DNA from 2 places in the Streptomyces sp. WY228 genome. Region 2 is predicted to be linked to the other one. Evidence: riboswitches for the same ligand, from Rfam matches in the RefSeq annotation. Region 2 holds a riboswitch; the other holds the start of a gene.
What was found. A riboswitch is a leader RNA that binds a small molecule or an ion and turns the genes downstream of it on or off. The one in region 2 is predicted to bind glycine.
Positions count from the first base shown of each region.

Region 1: another riboswitch for glycine. It lies ahead of gcvT (glycine cleavage system aminomethyltransferase GcvT); the one in region 2 lies ahead of gcvP (aminomethyl-transferring glycine dehydrogenase).

Region 1 covers NZ_CP079114.1:6,116,030-6,123,025, forward strand. Annotated here, with positions in the region: gene glyA (serine hydroxymethyltransferase) at 1-1,037, opposite strand, end outside; gene gcvH (glycine cleavage system protein GcvH) at 1,057-1,434, opposite strand; gene gcvT (glycine cleavage system aminomethyltransferase GcvT) at 1,567-2,682, opposite strand; glycine riboswitch at 2,859-2,956, opposite strand; gene KV381_RS26850 (AAA family ATPase) at 3,119-3,811, shown strand; gene KV381_RS26855 (enhanced serine sensitivity protein SseB) at 3,885-4,655, shown strand; gene KV381_RS26860 (enhanced serine sensitivity protein SseB C-terminal domain-containing protein) at 4,823-5,611, shown strand; gene KV381_RS26865 (hypothetical protein) at 5,637-6,053, opposite strand; gene KV381_RS26870 (ABC transporter substrate-binding protein) at 6,378-6,996, shown strand, end outside.
Region 2 covers NZ_CP079114.1:1,080,663-1,087,658, reverse strand. Annotated here, with positions in the region: gene KV381_RS04430 (MerR family transcriptional regulator) at 1-547, shown strand, start outside; gene KV381_RS04425 (DNA polymerase IV) at 655-2,121, shown strand; gene KV381_RS04420 (PRC-barrel domain-containing protein) at 2,034-2,414, opposite strand; glycine riboswitch at 2,547-2,644, shown strand; gene gcvP (aminomethyl-transferring glycine dehydrogenase) at 2,838-5,723, shown strand; gene KV381_RS04410 (DUF5999 family protein) at 5,842-6,048, opposite strand; gene KV381_RS04405 (hypothetical protein) at 6,368-6,952, opposite strand.

The sequences.
Region 1 (6,996 bases), 5.0 Mb from region 2:
ACCGTGATGCCCAGCTCGTGCAGCCGGTCCTCGGCCTGCTGGCCGTCCAGCTCGGAGTTGCGCAGGTCGACCAGGACCAGGTGCACGTCGGTGCCGCCGGAGAGGACGGAGACGCCCACCTCGGTGACGTCCGGCTGGACCAGGCGCTCGGCCAGGATCCGCGCGCCGTCCAGGGTGCGCTGCTGGCGCTCCTTGAACTCCTCGCCCGCCGCGATCTTGAACGAGACCGCCTTGGCCGCGATCACGTGCTCCAGCGGGCCGCCCTGCTGGCCCGGGAAGACCGCCGAGTTGATCTTCTTGGCGAGCTCCTGGGTGGAGAGGATCACGCCACCGCGCGGACCGCCGAGGGTCTTGTGCGTGGTGGTGGTGACGACGTGGGCGTGCGGCACCGGGTTGGGGTGCAGCCCGGCCGCGACCAGGCCCGCGAAGTGCGCCATGTCGACCATGAGGTACGCGCCGACCTCGTCCGCGATGCGGCGGAAGGCGGCGAAGTCCAGCTGGCGCGGGTAGGCGGACCAGCCGGCCACGATCAGCTTCGGCTGGGACTCCTTGGCGAGGCGCTCGACCTCCTCCATGTCCACGGTGCCGCTCTCGTCGACGTGGTACGGGACCACGTTGTAGAGCTTGCCGGAGAAGTTGATCTTCATGCCGTGGGTCAGGTGACCGCCGTGGGCCAGGTTCAGGCCCATGATCGTGTCGCCCGGCTTCAGCAGCGCGAACATCGCGGCGGCGTTCGCCTGCGCACCGGAGTGCGGCTGGACGTTCGCGGCCTCGGCGCCGAACAGGGCCTTGATCCGGTCGATCGCGATCTGCTCGACGACGTCGACGTGCTCACAGCCGCCGTAGTAGCGGCGGCCGGGGTAGCCCTCGGCGTACTTGTTGGTGAGGACGGAGCCCTGCGCCTCCATGACGGCGACCGGAGCGAAGTTCTCCGAGGCGATCATTTCGAGGGTGGACTGCTGACGGTGGAGCTCGGCGTCGACGGCGGCGGCGACGTCCGGGTCCAGCTCGTGGAGGGAGGAGTTCAGAAGCGACATCAGGGGGTCCCTTAAGGTCTCAGTTGCCGGAGAACGCGGTGTACTCGTCGGCGGAGAGCAGATCGGCCGGCTCCTCCGCGACGCGCACCTTGAACAGCCAGCCGCCCTCGAAGGGAGCGGAGTTCACCAGCGAGGGGTCGTCCACGACGTCCTGGTTGGCCGCCGTCACCTCACCGGTCACCGGCGAGTACAGATCGCTGACGGACTTGGTCGACTCCAGCTCACCGCAGGTCTCGCCCGCGGTCACCGTGTCACCGACCTCCGGGAGCTGCGCGAAGACGACGTCGCCGAGCGCGTTGGCCGCGAACTCCGTGATGCCGATCGTGGCCACGCCGTCCTCGACGGCCGACAGCCACTCGTGCTCCTTGCTGTACCGCAGCTGCTGGGGGTTGCTCATGACCTGAATTCTCCTGTACGCGGGGGAGTGCTGATGAACGGTGGTCTTACGGTGTGAGACGGAGGTACGTCACTTCTGTGACGCCCGCGCGCCGGTGAGGAGGGCCCGGAATGCACCGTTCCCTCCGGGATATCACTTCTGGCGCTTGTAGAACGGCAGCGCGACGACCTCGTACGGCTCGTGCGTGCCCCGGATGTCCACGCCCACGCCCTCGGTGCCCGGGGCGGCGAAGGCCGCGTCCACGTAGGCCATGGCGATCGGCTTGCCCAGGGTCGGGGAGGGGGCGCCGGAGGTGACCTCGCCGATCACCTTGCCGTCGGCCACGACCGGGAAGCCCGCGCGCGGGACCCGGCGGCCCTCGGCGATCAGGCCGACCAGCTTGCGCGGCGGGGCGGTCTCGGCGCGCTCGGCGGCGGCCTGCAACGCCTCGCGGCCGACGAAGTCGCCCTCCTTCTCGAACTTCACGACCCGGCCCAGGCCCGCGTCGAACGGGGTCAGCGCGGTCGTCAGCTCGTGCCCGTACAGCGGCATGCCCGCCTCCAGGCGCAGCGTGTCCCGGCAGGAGAGCCCGCACGGGATCAGGCCGTGCGGCGCGCCGGCCTCGGTCAGCGCCTGCCACAGGGCCTCGGCGTGCTCGGGCGCGACGAACAGCTCGAACCCGTCCTCGCCGGTGTACCCGGTACGGGCGATGAGCGCCGGAACCCCGGCGACCGTGCCCGGCAGGCCCGCGTAGTACTTCAGCCCGTCCAGGTCGGCGTCGGTGACGGCCTTCATGATGGCGGGCGACTCCGGGCCCTGGACCGCGAGCAGCGCGTACGCGTCCCGGTTGTCGCGCACCTGGGCGTCGAAGCCGCCGACGCGCTCGGTCAGCGCGTCCAGCACGATCTGGGCGTTGCCCGCGTTGGCGACGACCATGTATTCCGTCTCGCCGAGGCGGTAGACGATCAGGTCGTCGACGATCCCGCCGTCCTCCTGGACGATCATCGTGTAGCGGGCCCGGCCGTTGCCGACGGTGGCGATGTTGCCCACCAGCGCGTAGCTCAGGAAGGCCGCGGCCTCGGGGCCGGTGACGGTGATCTCGCCCATGTGGGACAGGTCGAAGAGCCCGGCCCGGGTGCGTACGGCGTTGTGCTCGTCGCGCTCGCTGGCGTACCGCAGCGGCATGTCCCAGCCCGCGAAGTCGGTCATGGTGGCGCCGAGCGAGCGGTGCAGCGCGTCGAGGGCGGTGAGACGGGGGGCAGTGCTCATGGATACGGCTCCAGGGCATGACGACGTCAGGACGGAAAATCCTCCCCATCTGTCATCGGAACCTGAGAGGTTCGCCGATAGCCCCTGACGGGGTATGCCCCTGGGGGCGCCCCTGTTCACAGGGCTCGGCTTGCACCTTGGGTGGAGCCGCAGGGCGGCTCGCTTTTCAGATCTGCCTCATCCACGCGGTACGGGGCCTGAGAGATTCAAGGGAGGATCTTGCTCCTTCGGCGCCCGGCTCACACTGTGGCCGGAACTCTCCCGCGCGGATTCGAACGGCCGGTATGCAGTTTGCGGGGTCATCATCGCACGCATCGGGGGAGAGTGGGGGCCCGGTCCCCACTCGGGGGAAGACGGCGAGGTCGGTTGTGCCGTATTGCCTTTTCTTTACACTTCAGGAGCAGGCGTGGGTGACCCGACGGCAGGGGGATGGGCGATGACGTTGCAGCGGTCGGTACCGACCGCGGGGGTCGCGCACGACGCGATGCCCGCACAACCCGGCGCACCCGTAAGAGAGCAGCTCACACGGGGTGCGCCGGTGGTACGTGACCTGCGCGGGCGCACCGGCCGCGCCCCGTACTGCCTCGATTTCACCGCCGGTGACGTCGTGGTCGTCTCCGGGCTCCCCGGCAGCGGGAAGTCGACCCTCATCCGGCGGGCCGTGCGCGGCCGCGCCATCGACTCCCAGAACACCCGCGACAGCTGGGCCGCCGCGCTGCCCCGCTTACTCCCCTACGCCCTCTACCGCCCCCTGGTGCGCGCCGCGCACTACCTCGGCCTCTGGAACGCCCTGCGCTCCGGTGAATCCGTCGTCGTGCACGACTGCGGCACCCAGACCTGGGTACGCGGCTGGCTCGCCCGGCACGCGGTGAGCCGGGGCCGCGCCCTTCATCTGATCCTGCTCGACGTGACGCCCGAGGTGGCCCGGCAGGGGCAGCGGGAGCGCGGCCGAGGGGTCTCCGGCTACGCCTTCGCCCGCCACCGGAACGCGGTGGCCCGGCTGCTCCGCGACACCGAGCAAGGGCTGCTGCCCGCCGGCTGTGCCTCAGCGGTGCTGCTGGACCGGCCGGCGGCGGGGGCGCTCGGACGGATCTCCTTCACGGAGGCCGAGGCCCCCGCGAGCCGCTGAAGGTTAGGGTGCTGGCCTGAGCACGACGGCCGCCGCGCGCGACGGCCGAGGGTCGAGAGAGGGCACAGAGGCAGTGGACATTCCGGCACCCGCACCGGCGCACCCCCAGCAGGGCTGGCCCGCCAACGAGCTCGAAGAGGTGCTGACGGCCTCGCTCGGCGTCCCGGACGCGGGCGGCCGCCTCGTCGAGGTGCTCGGCCGCAGCTCCGTCTGGGTGCCGCTGCCGGGCGGCGGCAGCCCCGCGAGCGCGGACCTCGACCTGCCGATGATGGAGATCGACGGCGCGGCCTTCGTCCCCGTCTTCAGCTCCGAGGCCCAGTTCCTCAGCTGCGTCGGCAGCCATATGTCCTTCGCCGTCGCGCCCGCCCGCGACTTCGCCCGGGGCCTGCCCCCGCAGGTCGGCATCGCGGTGAACCCCGGCGGCGCGGTCGGCATACCGCTTCCGCCGCCCGCCGTCGCCGAGCTCTGCCGGGCCGGGCGCACCGCCCTGGACGGGCCCGCCACCGGCGGCCGGGTCAAACTGTACGAACCGGACTGGCAGCACGACCCGGTCGACTTCCTCACCGCCGTGTCCGAGGAGTTCGAGGCCACCGGCGTGGTGAGCACCGCCCGCCGGTCGCTGGCCAGCATCGAGGGCGGCGACCCGGTCCTCTTCGTCGGCGTCGAGTTCGCCACCTGGGACGGCGCGGGCCAGAGCGCCCCCATGGACGCCATCGGCCGGGCGCTCGGCCGGGTCCAGGTGCCCTGGCCGGTCAACCTGGTCCTGCTGGATGTGGCCCAGGACCTCGTCGGCGACTGGATGCGGGAGAAGGTACGCCCGTTCTACCGGCGCGAGGGCCACTGATCCACCGGTACGAGGCCCGCCGAAGGCGACCGGACCGGGTGCCGCCGGACCGTGGCGTCAAGTCGGTGTCAGAAGTGGCGCATAAGCTGGTTTGATGGCGTGGTCGCTCCCGTGTGCCCGGGAGCGGTGGCGCGAACGCGATGGATCGACGAGGGGCGGGACCCAGGGTGAGTGCGTCAGGCACCGCGGCGGCCGGGAAGGTCGAGCACATGCTGCGCCAGGTGACCCCCGGGCGTTACGACACCTACGAGGCGCTGCTCGCGGCGGTCGCCGAGGGCCGGATCTGGATGCTGCTCTGGCACGGCACGGCGGGCTCGCCCGACGCCCAGTACGGCAACATGGAGATCGAGGGCCTGGGGTACGCGCCCTGCGTCACCTCCGCCCAGGAGCTCTCCGCCAGTGGCTGGAACCGTTCGCACGAGCTGGTCACCGGACGCGACATCGCCCGCGCCCTCTTCCCCGACCGCTGGGGCATCTGGCTCAACCCGCACGCCCCCGGCGGCGGCGTCGGCATCCCCTGGCTCGACCTGCGGCGCATCGCCACCGGCCTGGACCGGCTGCCCGCCGGGCCGCTCCGGCTCTCCGAACCCGCCATCGAGCTCCCGCAGTTCTACGCCCTGCTCACCCAGAACGCCCACCGCACCCCCGCGATCCGCTCGCTGCGCCGCGCCTGGGTGCACCCGGCGGTCGGCGTCCCGTATCTCGCGATCGGCCTGGACCTCTACGACACCGGCCGCGCCGCCGTCGAATCGGTGCGCGAGATGATGCGGCAGTCGGTCGCGGCGGTCCCCGACGGGCTGCCCGTCTCCACCGTCGCCCTGTCCGACGAGTACGACCCGGTCGGCATGTGGCTGCGCGCGAACGCCCGCCCCTTCTACGACCGCGAGGCCCACGCCCCCGCCGGCCCGCCGCCCCTCGCCGCCCCCGGATACGGCTACCCGCCCCAGCCCCGCTGAGCCCGAAGGCCCGGCCGGCCGCGCTTCAGGCCTCCTCGACGGCGTTCAGACGGGTGACCTGAGCGGCGTAGTCGGCGGTTCGCAGCGCGGATGTGCCCGAGGCGTACAGCGCGGCGCCGACCGTGGCGAGGGGGAGGGAGAGCAGGAAAGCGGCGAGCATCGGCCCCCAGTCGCGTTCGGCGGCGCAGAGTCTGCGCTCGGTCTCGGAGTGCGACGCCTCGTCGGAGGAAGCGTCACGGTGGAAGGCGCGGGAATCGCACGCGATGGTCTCGGAGCGCACGCCGTACTCGATGGTGAACGAGAAGAAGAGCTGGTAGGCCAGCCAGAGCCAGATGAGGACGGCCACGGCCACCATTCCCCGGCCCCACCCCTGTTCGCGCACTCCGCGCCTGCGGAACTCCCTGTCGTACACCTGGGCGTGTGAACTGATGAGCGGAAGCATGAGGCGAAGCTAGCGCAGGCGGGCCGGCCCCGGACCAGGGCGAGCGGCCGGGCGGTCGGGCGCGCCCGTCGTCTCCGTACCCGCGCGCCCGCCGTCTCCGTATCCTGGCGCCCGCCATCTCCGTCCTCGGTCACCCTCCGTCGAACACCCCTCGATGTCCGGCTTGTTAACTTCCCCCGGGAGGATGTCCCGGAACTGGACGGTTTGTTAACTGTCCGGGTCTCGACTAGGTCTCACCGCTATCCGGACTGTTCTCTTGCGGCGGGCACCGTCTGTAGTGTGCGGCCATCAAACCTCACCACATGGCGAACCAGGGGTGGACCCATGCGAATATTCAAGTCCCGGGCTGTCCGGGCGATCACGACAGCGGTCGCTGTCGGTCTGATCGCCACGGGCTGTTCCAGCGAGCGGGACGAAGGCGGCTCCAAGGGGGGCGACAAGGACACCTTCGTCTTCGCCGGAGCCGGTGACCCCGGTTCCCTCGACCCGGCCCTCGCGAGCGACGGCGAGACGTTCCGCGTCACCCGCCAGGCGTTCGAGGCGCTCCTGGAGCACGAGCCCGGTGGGAGCAAGCTCGTCGGCGGCCTCGCCGAGACGTGGGACAGCGACCCGGCCGGCAAGGTCTGGACGTTCAACCTGCGCAAGGGCGTGAAGTTCCACGACGGCGAGGCGTTCAACGCCGCCGCGGTCTGCGCGAACTACGACTACTGGTTCAACTGGACGGGCACGTACCAGTCCAGCGCGGTCTCCTACTACTGGCAGACCATCATGGGCGGGTTCGCGAAGAACGAGGACCCCGAGACGCCCAAGGCGAACTACAAGTCCTGCACCGCCAAGGACGACAACACGGCGGTCATCGAGGTCAACGAGCCCTCGGCGAACCTCCCGGGCGGCTTCTCGCTGCAGGCCCTGGCGATCCACTCGCCGAAGGCCCTCAAGGAGT
Region 2 (6,996 bases):
GCCGGTTCAACCGGCAGCGGTGGCAGCGGGCGGCGTGGCAGCGGCGAGCGATGCCGACGACATCGGCTATCGCGGACCTACGGCGTGCGCGGCGGCGGGGATCACCTACCGCCAGCTGGACTACTGGGCGCGTACGGGGCTGGTCGAGCCCAGTGTGCGCCCGGCCTACGGGTCGGGGACCCAGCGTCTCTACAGTTTCCGGGACGTGGTCCTCCTCAAGATCGTCAAGCGGTTCCTGGACACCGGGGTCGCTCTGCAGAACATCCGCACCACGGTCCAGCATCTACGGGCCCGTGGTTTCCAGGACCTCGAACGCATGACGCTGATGAGCGACGGGGCCACGGTCTACGAGTGCTCCTCGCCCGACGAGGTCGTCAGCCTGCTCCAGGGCGGGCAGGGGGTCTTCGGGATCGCGGTCGGCGTCGTCTGGCGGGATGTGGAGGCGGCGCTCTCGCAGCTGCACGGCGAGCGGGTCGACACCGGCGAGACGCTCGTCGGCCACAACCCCGCGGACGAGCTGGCGCGGCGGCGCAACCGCGCCGGCTGAGCACCGGTCGACGATCGGGACGACGAACAGCACGCAACGGGACGGTCCGGCGCTCGCAGGAGCGGCGGACCGTCCCGTTGTCAGTGCCGTAGGGCAGCATCGACAGTGTGAGACCCGCGCCCACCATCCTCCACCTGGACATGGACGCCTTCTACGCGTCGGCGGAGCAGGCGGCCAAGCCGAGCCTGCGCGGCAAGGCGGTCGTGGTGGGCGGCCTCGGCCCGCGCGGGGTGGTCGCCACCGCTTCGTACGAGGCGCGGCGCCTGGGCGTGCACTCGGCGATGCCCACCGCGCAGGCCCGGCGGCTGGCACCGAACGCGGCCTACCTGGTGCCCCGCTTCTCGCTGTACCGGAGCGTGAGCGACCAGGTGATGGAGCTGCTGGGGCGGCTGTCGCCCCTGGTGGAGCCGCTCAGCCTGGACGAGGCCTTCGTGGACCTGGAGGCCGGTGGCACGGCTGACGACACGGCGTCGGCCCGGGCGACGGGCGAGGGGCTGCGGGCGGCCATCCGGGCGGTGACCGGGCTCAGCGGATCGGTCGGACTGGCCGGTTCCAAGATGCTCGCCAAGATCGCCTCCGAGGAGGCCAAGCCCGACGGACTGCTCGTCATCGAACCGGGCACCGAACGCGAGCTGCTCGCCCCGATGTCCGTCCGCATCCTGCCGGGGGTCGGCCCGGCCACCGGGGACCATCTCAGACGCGCGGGCATGACCACCGTCCACGACCTGGCCGAGGCGGGCGAGGCGGAGCTCGTACGGCTGGTCGGCAAGGCTCATGGCCACGGGCTCCACCGGATGGCGCTGGGGCTCGACGACCGGCCGGTGGTCGCCGAGCGGGACGCCAAGTCCGTATCGGTGGAGGACACCTTCGACGTGGACCTGCACGACCGGGTGAGGGTGCGCGCCGAGGTGGAGCGGCTGGCCGTCCGGTGCGTGGAAAGGCTCCGCGCCGCCGACCGCTCGGGCCGCACGGTGGTGCTGAAGGTCCGCCGCTACGACTTCTCCACGCTGACCCGCTCCGAGACCCTCAGAGGCCCCACGGACGACCCCACGGTGGTCCGTGAGGCGGCGGGGCGGCTGCTGGAGTCGGTCGACACCACGGGAGGCGTACGGCTGCTCGGGGTCGGCGTCACGGGGCTCGCCGACTACACCCAGGAGGACCTGTTCGCCCAGGCCGCCGACGCCCGGGAGCTGGCGCAGCGGGCCGAGGAGCACGGGGCTGCGGCCGGGGAGGGCGGCGAGGAGGAAGCCGCCCCGGAGCCCGGGGCGGACAGCGCCGAACAGCTCGCCGCGCGGCGCTGGCCCGCCGGACACGATGTGCGCCACGAGGAGCACGGGCACGGCTGGGTGCAGGGCAGCGGGATCGGCCGGGTCACCGTCCGGTTCGAGGAACCATGGAGCGCCCCCGGCCGGGTCCTCACGTTCCGCGTCGACGATCCGCGGCTGCGGCCCGCCGACCCGCTGCCGCTCGTCCGCGAGCCGGCCGACTACTCCTCCTGGCCGGCCAGCCTGCCGAAGTCCCGGTCGGACGCCGGATCCGCCGCGTCCTCCGGGGGCGGGGAGTCCAGCCCGTAATGCCGGTAGAGCTGCAGTTCCTGCTCGGGCGAGAGGTGCCGTCCGACGCCGAAGTCCGGCGCGCCCTTGATCAACGCGCGGTCGAACGGGACGCGCAGCGCGTCGTCGACGAACTCGCTCGGTTCCAGCGGGACGAAGGCGTCCCTGCTGAACAGGCCGGTACGGACGGCCGCCCACTCGGGCACGCCCGTCGCGTCGTCGAGATAGACCTCATCCACCGTTCCGATCTTGGCGCCCTTGCGATCGAATGCCTTGCGGCCGATCAGGCGGCGCGGATCGATATCGGTCTCCACGGTGCCTCCCACTGGTCGCAACTGCTCAGGGTGGACCCTGTCGCTCCACCAGGACCACACAAGTGCAGATCCGTGGTGTCGGCCACTCGAGAGCTCCGGCGCGGAGCCCGCTGGTAGGCTGGCAGTGGCTGCTGACCCCGTGCGGGAGAGTCCTCCGGTGCAGAATCCGGAGGCGCCGAAGGAGCAAATCCTCCCCGGAATCTCTCAGGCCCCCGTACCGCACGGTTGAGGTCACTCTGGAAAGCAGGGCGGTTCCGTGCGGGCGCAGGCCCGGGTGGATTCGACCCTCACCGACGGTGAAAGCCGGCGCGCCTGCGGGCGGGCCGGTGAAGCTCTCAGGTTGAGATGACAGAGGGGGAGGCCGTTCGGGCACCCACGCCGTGGTGCCCCTCGCAGGTCGTGACAGACCAGGAGGCCTCCACCATGACCCCCCGTCGCACTCCACTCTCCCAGCTGGAGCAGGGTATTCCGTTCGAGCAGCGCCACATAGGGCCCGACGCCGGGGCCCAGGCGAAGATGCTCGCCCAGGTCGGCTACGGCTCCCTCGACGAGCTCACCGCCGCCGCGGTGCCCGACGTGATCAAGAGCGCGGAGGCCCTGAACCTTCCGTCGGCGCGCACCGAGGCGGAGGTGCTGGCCGAGCTGCGCTCGCTGGCCGACCGCAACCAGGTGCTGGCCCCGATGATCGGCCTCGGCTACTACGGCACCTTCACGCCGCCCGTCATCCTGCGCAACGTCATGGAGAACCCCGCGTGGTACACGGCCTACACGCCGTACCAGCCGGAGATCTCCCAGGGCCGGCTCGAAGCCCTCCTGAACTTCCAGACGATGGTCGCCGAGCTGACCGGGCTGCCCACCTCCGGCGCCTCCCTGCTCGACGAGGGCACCGCGGCCGCCGAGGCCATGGCCCTGTCCCGGCGCGTCGGCAAGGTCAAGAAGGGCGTCTTCCTGGTCGACGCCGACACCCTGCCCCAGACCGTCGCGGTCATCGAGACCCGCGCCGAGCCCACCGGCGTCGAGGTCGTCGTCGCCGACCTGAGCGACGGCATCCCCGCCGAGATCGCCGAGCGCGGCGTCTTCGGCGTCCTGCTCCAGTACCCGGGCGCCTCCGGGGCCGTGCGCGCCATCGAGCCCGTCATCGAGCAGGCCCACGAGCTCGGCGCGATCGTCACCGTCGCCGCCGACCTGCTGGCCCTCACGCTGCTCACCTCGCCCGGCGCGCTCGGCGCCGACATCGCGGTCGGCACCACCCAGCGCTTCGGCGTGCCCATGGGCTTCGGCGGCCCGCACGCCGGCTTCATGGCGGTCCGTGAGAAGTTCGCCCGCTCCCTGCCGGGCCGCCTCGTCGGCGTCTCCGTCGACGCCGACGGCAACAAGGCCTACCGTCTGGCCCTCCAGACCCGCGAGCAGCACATCCGCCGCGAGAAGGCCACCAGCAACATCTGCACCGCGCAGGTACTGCTCGCCGTCATGGCCGGGATGTACGCGGTCTACCACGGCCCCGAGGGGCTGCGGACGATCGCCCGGCGCACCCACCGCCTCGCCGCGATCCTGGCCGACGGTCTGCGCACCGCCGGCGCCGAGGTCGTGCACGGCGCGTTCTTCGACACCCTGACCGTGCGCGTCCCCGGCAAGGCCGCCGGCATCGTCGCGGACGCCCGGGAGCGCGGGGTCAACCTCCGCCTCGTCGACGCCGACCACGTCTCCGTCGCCTGCGACGAGACCACCACCCGTGCGCAGATCTCCGCCGTCTGGGCCGCCTTCGGCGCCGAGGGCGACATCGAGGCGCTGGACGCCACGGTCGCCGACGCGCTGCCGGAGGCGCTGCTGCGCTCCGACGACATCCTGACCCACCCGGTCTTCCACCAGCACCGCTCCGAGACCGCGATGCTGCGCTACCTGCGCAAGCTCGCCGACCGCGACTACGCGCTGGACCGCGGCATGATCCCGCTCGGCTCCTGCACCATGAAGCTGAACGCGACCGCCGAGATGGAGTCGATCACCTGGCCCGAGTTCGGCGCGCTGCACCCCTTCGCCCCGGCCGAGCAGGCGCAGGGCTTCCTCACCCTCATCCGTGAGCTGGAGGAGCGCCTGGCCGAGGTCACCGGGTACGACGCGGTCTCCATCCAGCCCAACGCCGGTTCCCAGGGCGAGTTCGCGGGTCTGCTGGCCGTCCGCGCGTACCACCGGGCCAACGGCGACGAGCAGCGCACCGTCTGTCTCATCCCGTCCTCCGCGCACGGCACCAACGCCGCGAGCGCCGTCATGGCGGGCATGAAGGTCGTCGTGGTGAAGACCGCCGACGACGGCGAGGTCGACATCGCGGACCTGCGCGCCAAGATCGAGCAGCACCGCGACGAGCTGGCCGTGCTCATGATCACCTACCCGTCCACGCACGGGGTGTTCGAGGAGCACGTCGCCGACATCTGCGGCGAGGTGCACGACGCGGGCGGCCAGGTCTACGTCGACGGCGCCAACCTCAACGCGCTGGTCGGGCTCGCCAAGCCCGGCAAGTTCGGCGGCGACGTCTCGCACCTGAACCTGCACAAGACCTTCTGCATCCCGCACGGCGGCGGCGGCCCGGGCGTCGGCCCGGTCGGCGTCCGCGCGCACCTCGCCCCGTACCTGCCCAACCACCCCCTCCAGCCCGCCGCGGGCCCGGAGACCGGTGTGGGCCCGATCTCGGCCGCCCCGTGGGGCTCGGCGGGCATTCTGCCGATCTCCTGGGCGTACGTCCGTCTGATGGGCGGCGAGGGCCTCAAGCGGGCCACGCAGGTCGCCGTGCTGGCCGCGAACTACATCGCCAAGCGGCTGGAGCCGCACTTCCCGATCCTGTACAACGGCCCGGCCGGACTGGTCGCGCACGAGTGCATCGTGGACCTGCGCCCGATCTCCAAGGCGACCGGCGTCTCCATCGACGATGTGGCCAAGCGCCTGATCGACTACGGCTTCCACTCGCCGACGATGTCGTTCCCGGTGGCCGGCACGCTGATGATCGAGCCGACGGAGAGCGAGGACCTCGCGGAGCTCGACCGGTTCTGCGACACCATGATCGCGATCCGCGCCGAGATCGAGAAGGTCGCCTCGGGGGAGTGGAGCAAGGACGACAACCCGCTGGCCAACGCCCCGCACACGGCGGCCGCGCTCGGCGGCGACTGGGAGCACGGTTACAGCCGCGAGGAGGCCGTCTTCCCGGCCGGCGTGTCCGCCGCCGACAAGTACTGGCCGCCGGTGCGCCGGATCGACGGTGCCTTCGGCGACCGGAACCTGGTCTGCTCCTGCCCGCCGCTGGACGAGTACGACAACTGAATCAGCCTGTCGTAGGGCGTGCGCCGGGAGCGGCGCGCGCCGGACATGCGTCGGGGCCGGTGCGGAGATCTCTCCGGGCCGGCCCCTTTTTTCGTACGAGCGTTCCGTACGGCCGTTCTCAGGCGGCCTTCACCACGCGGCCGGCTGCCAGCGGCCGGTGCGGGGCGATGATCTGCCCGTCGGGCAGCAGTTCGCCGGTGTCCTCGAAGAGCAGGACGCCGTTGCACAGGAGGCTCCACCCCTGTTCGGGATGGTGGGCCGTCAGGCGGGCGGCCTCCCGGTCGGGTGAATCGGCGGTGGGGCAGGGTGGCTGGTGCTGGCACATGGATGGGTTCTTTCGCTGCGTCGAGTCGAGTGTCCTGCGGCTGGATGAGTCGTTCATGGCCGCCCCCGTATCAGTCGGTCCGGTCCCAGTGTTGCCCTACGGGGAAGAATCCGCAGGGATTTCGCTGCAGCACCCGTACTCCTCCCATGACGCATCACCCGCGCGGACGGTTCACCGCAACTGCACTGTCCCTTTGGGTGGTTCGGGGTGGTCGGATGGGGCTAGTCCGAGTGGGCAGCACACCGCCCCCGCAGTGATCCCCCCCGCCGGTGTGCGGGCGGGGGATCGCTGCGGGGGCGGTGTACCGGGACGACGTCGGTCAGGCCGTGCTGAGGAGCGGCCCGGGGGCCACGCGCAGCGAGATGACGGGCAGCAGATCGGCGACCCGGTGCGGCCGGTGGGCGGCGATGCCCGGCGGGGCCGGCGCCAGGGGCACCAGGACGTCCGTCGGCGCGAGCTCCCCGCCGGCGGGATCGGCCTCGGTGTCGCCGTGCAGCCAGAGGGTGAGCATGTACAGCTCCGGGATGGACAGCAGCCGCGCCTGGCAGGCGGGGGCCGACGCCTCGGCCTGCCGGACGGCCAGCTCGGTCGAGGCGAGGTAGGGCCCCTCGAAGAAGTGCGAGAACGTCCAGCCGTCGGGGGTGAGCACCGTGTCCGCCGCGGCGACCGCGCGGCCCTCGCTCCGGATCAGGAAACGCCAGGCCGCGAGGCGTGTCAGCGGTGCCGTCCTGGCGGGAGTGATCCGGTCCAGCACATGGACGGGAAGCGGTAGTTCGGGGCTCAGCGGTCCCTGGACGGACCGCAGGGCGGACGTTTTGGCCTCGCGGACCGCGGTGGGAGAACCGAGGGCCGCGAGAACGCTGCGCAGGGCGGGCGCGGGAGCCGAGGGAACATGCAGCGGCATAGTGGGTCGCCTCTCACTTCGGAGACACGGTGGAGCTTGGGCGG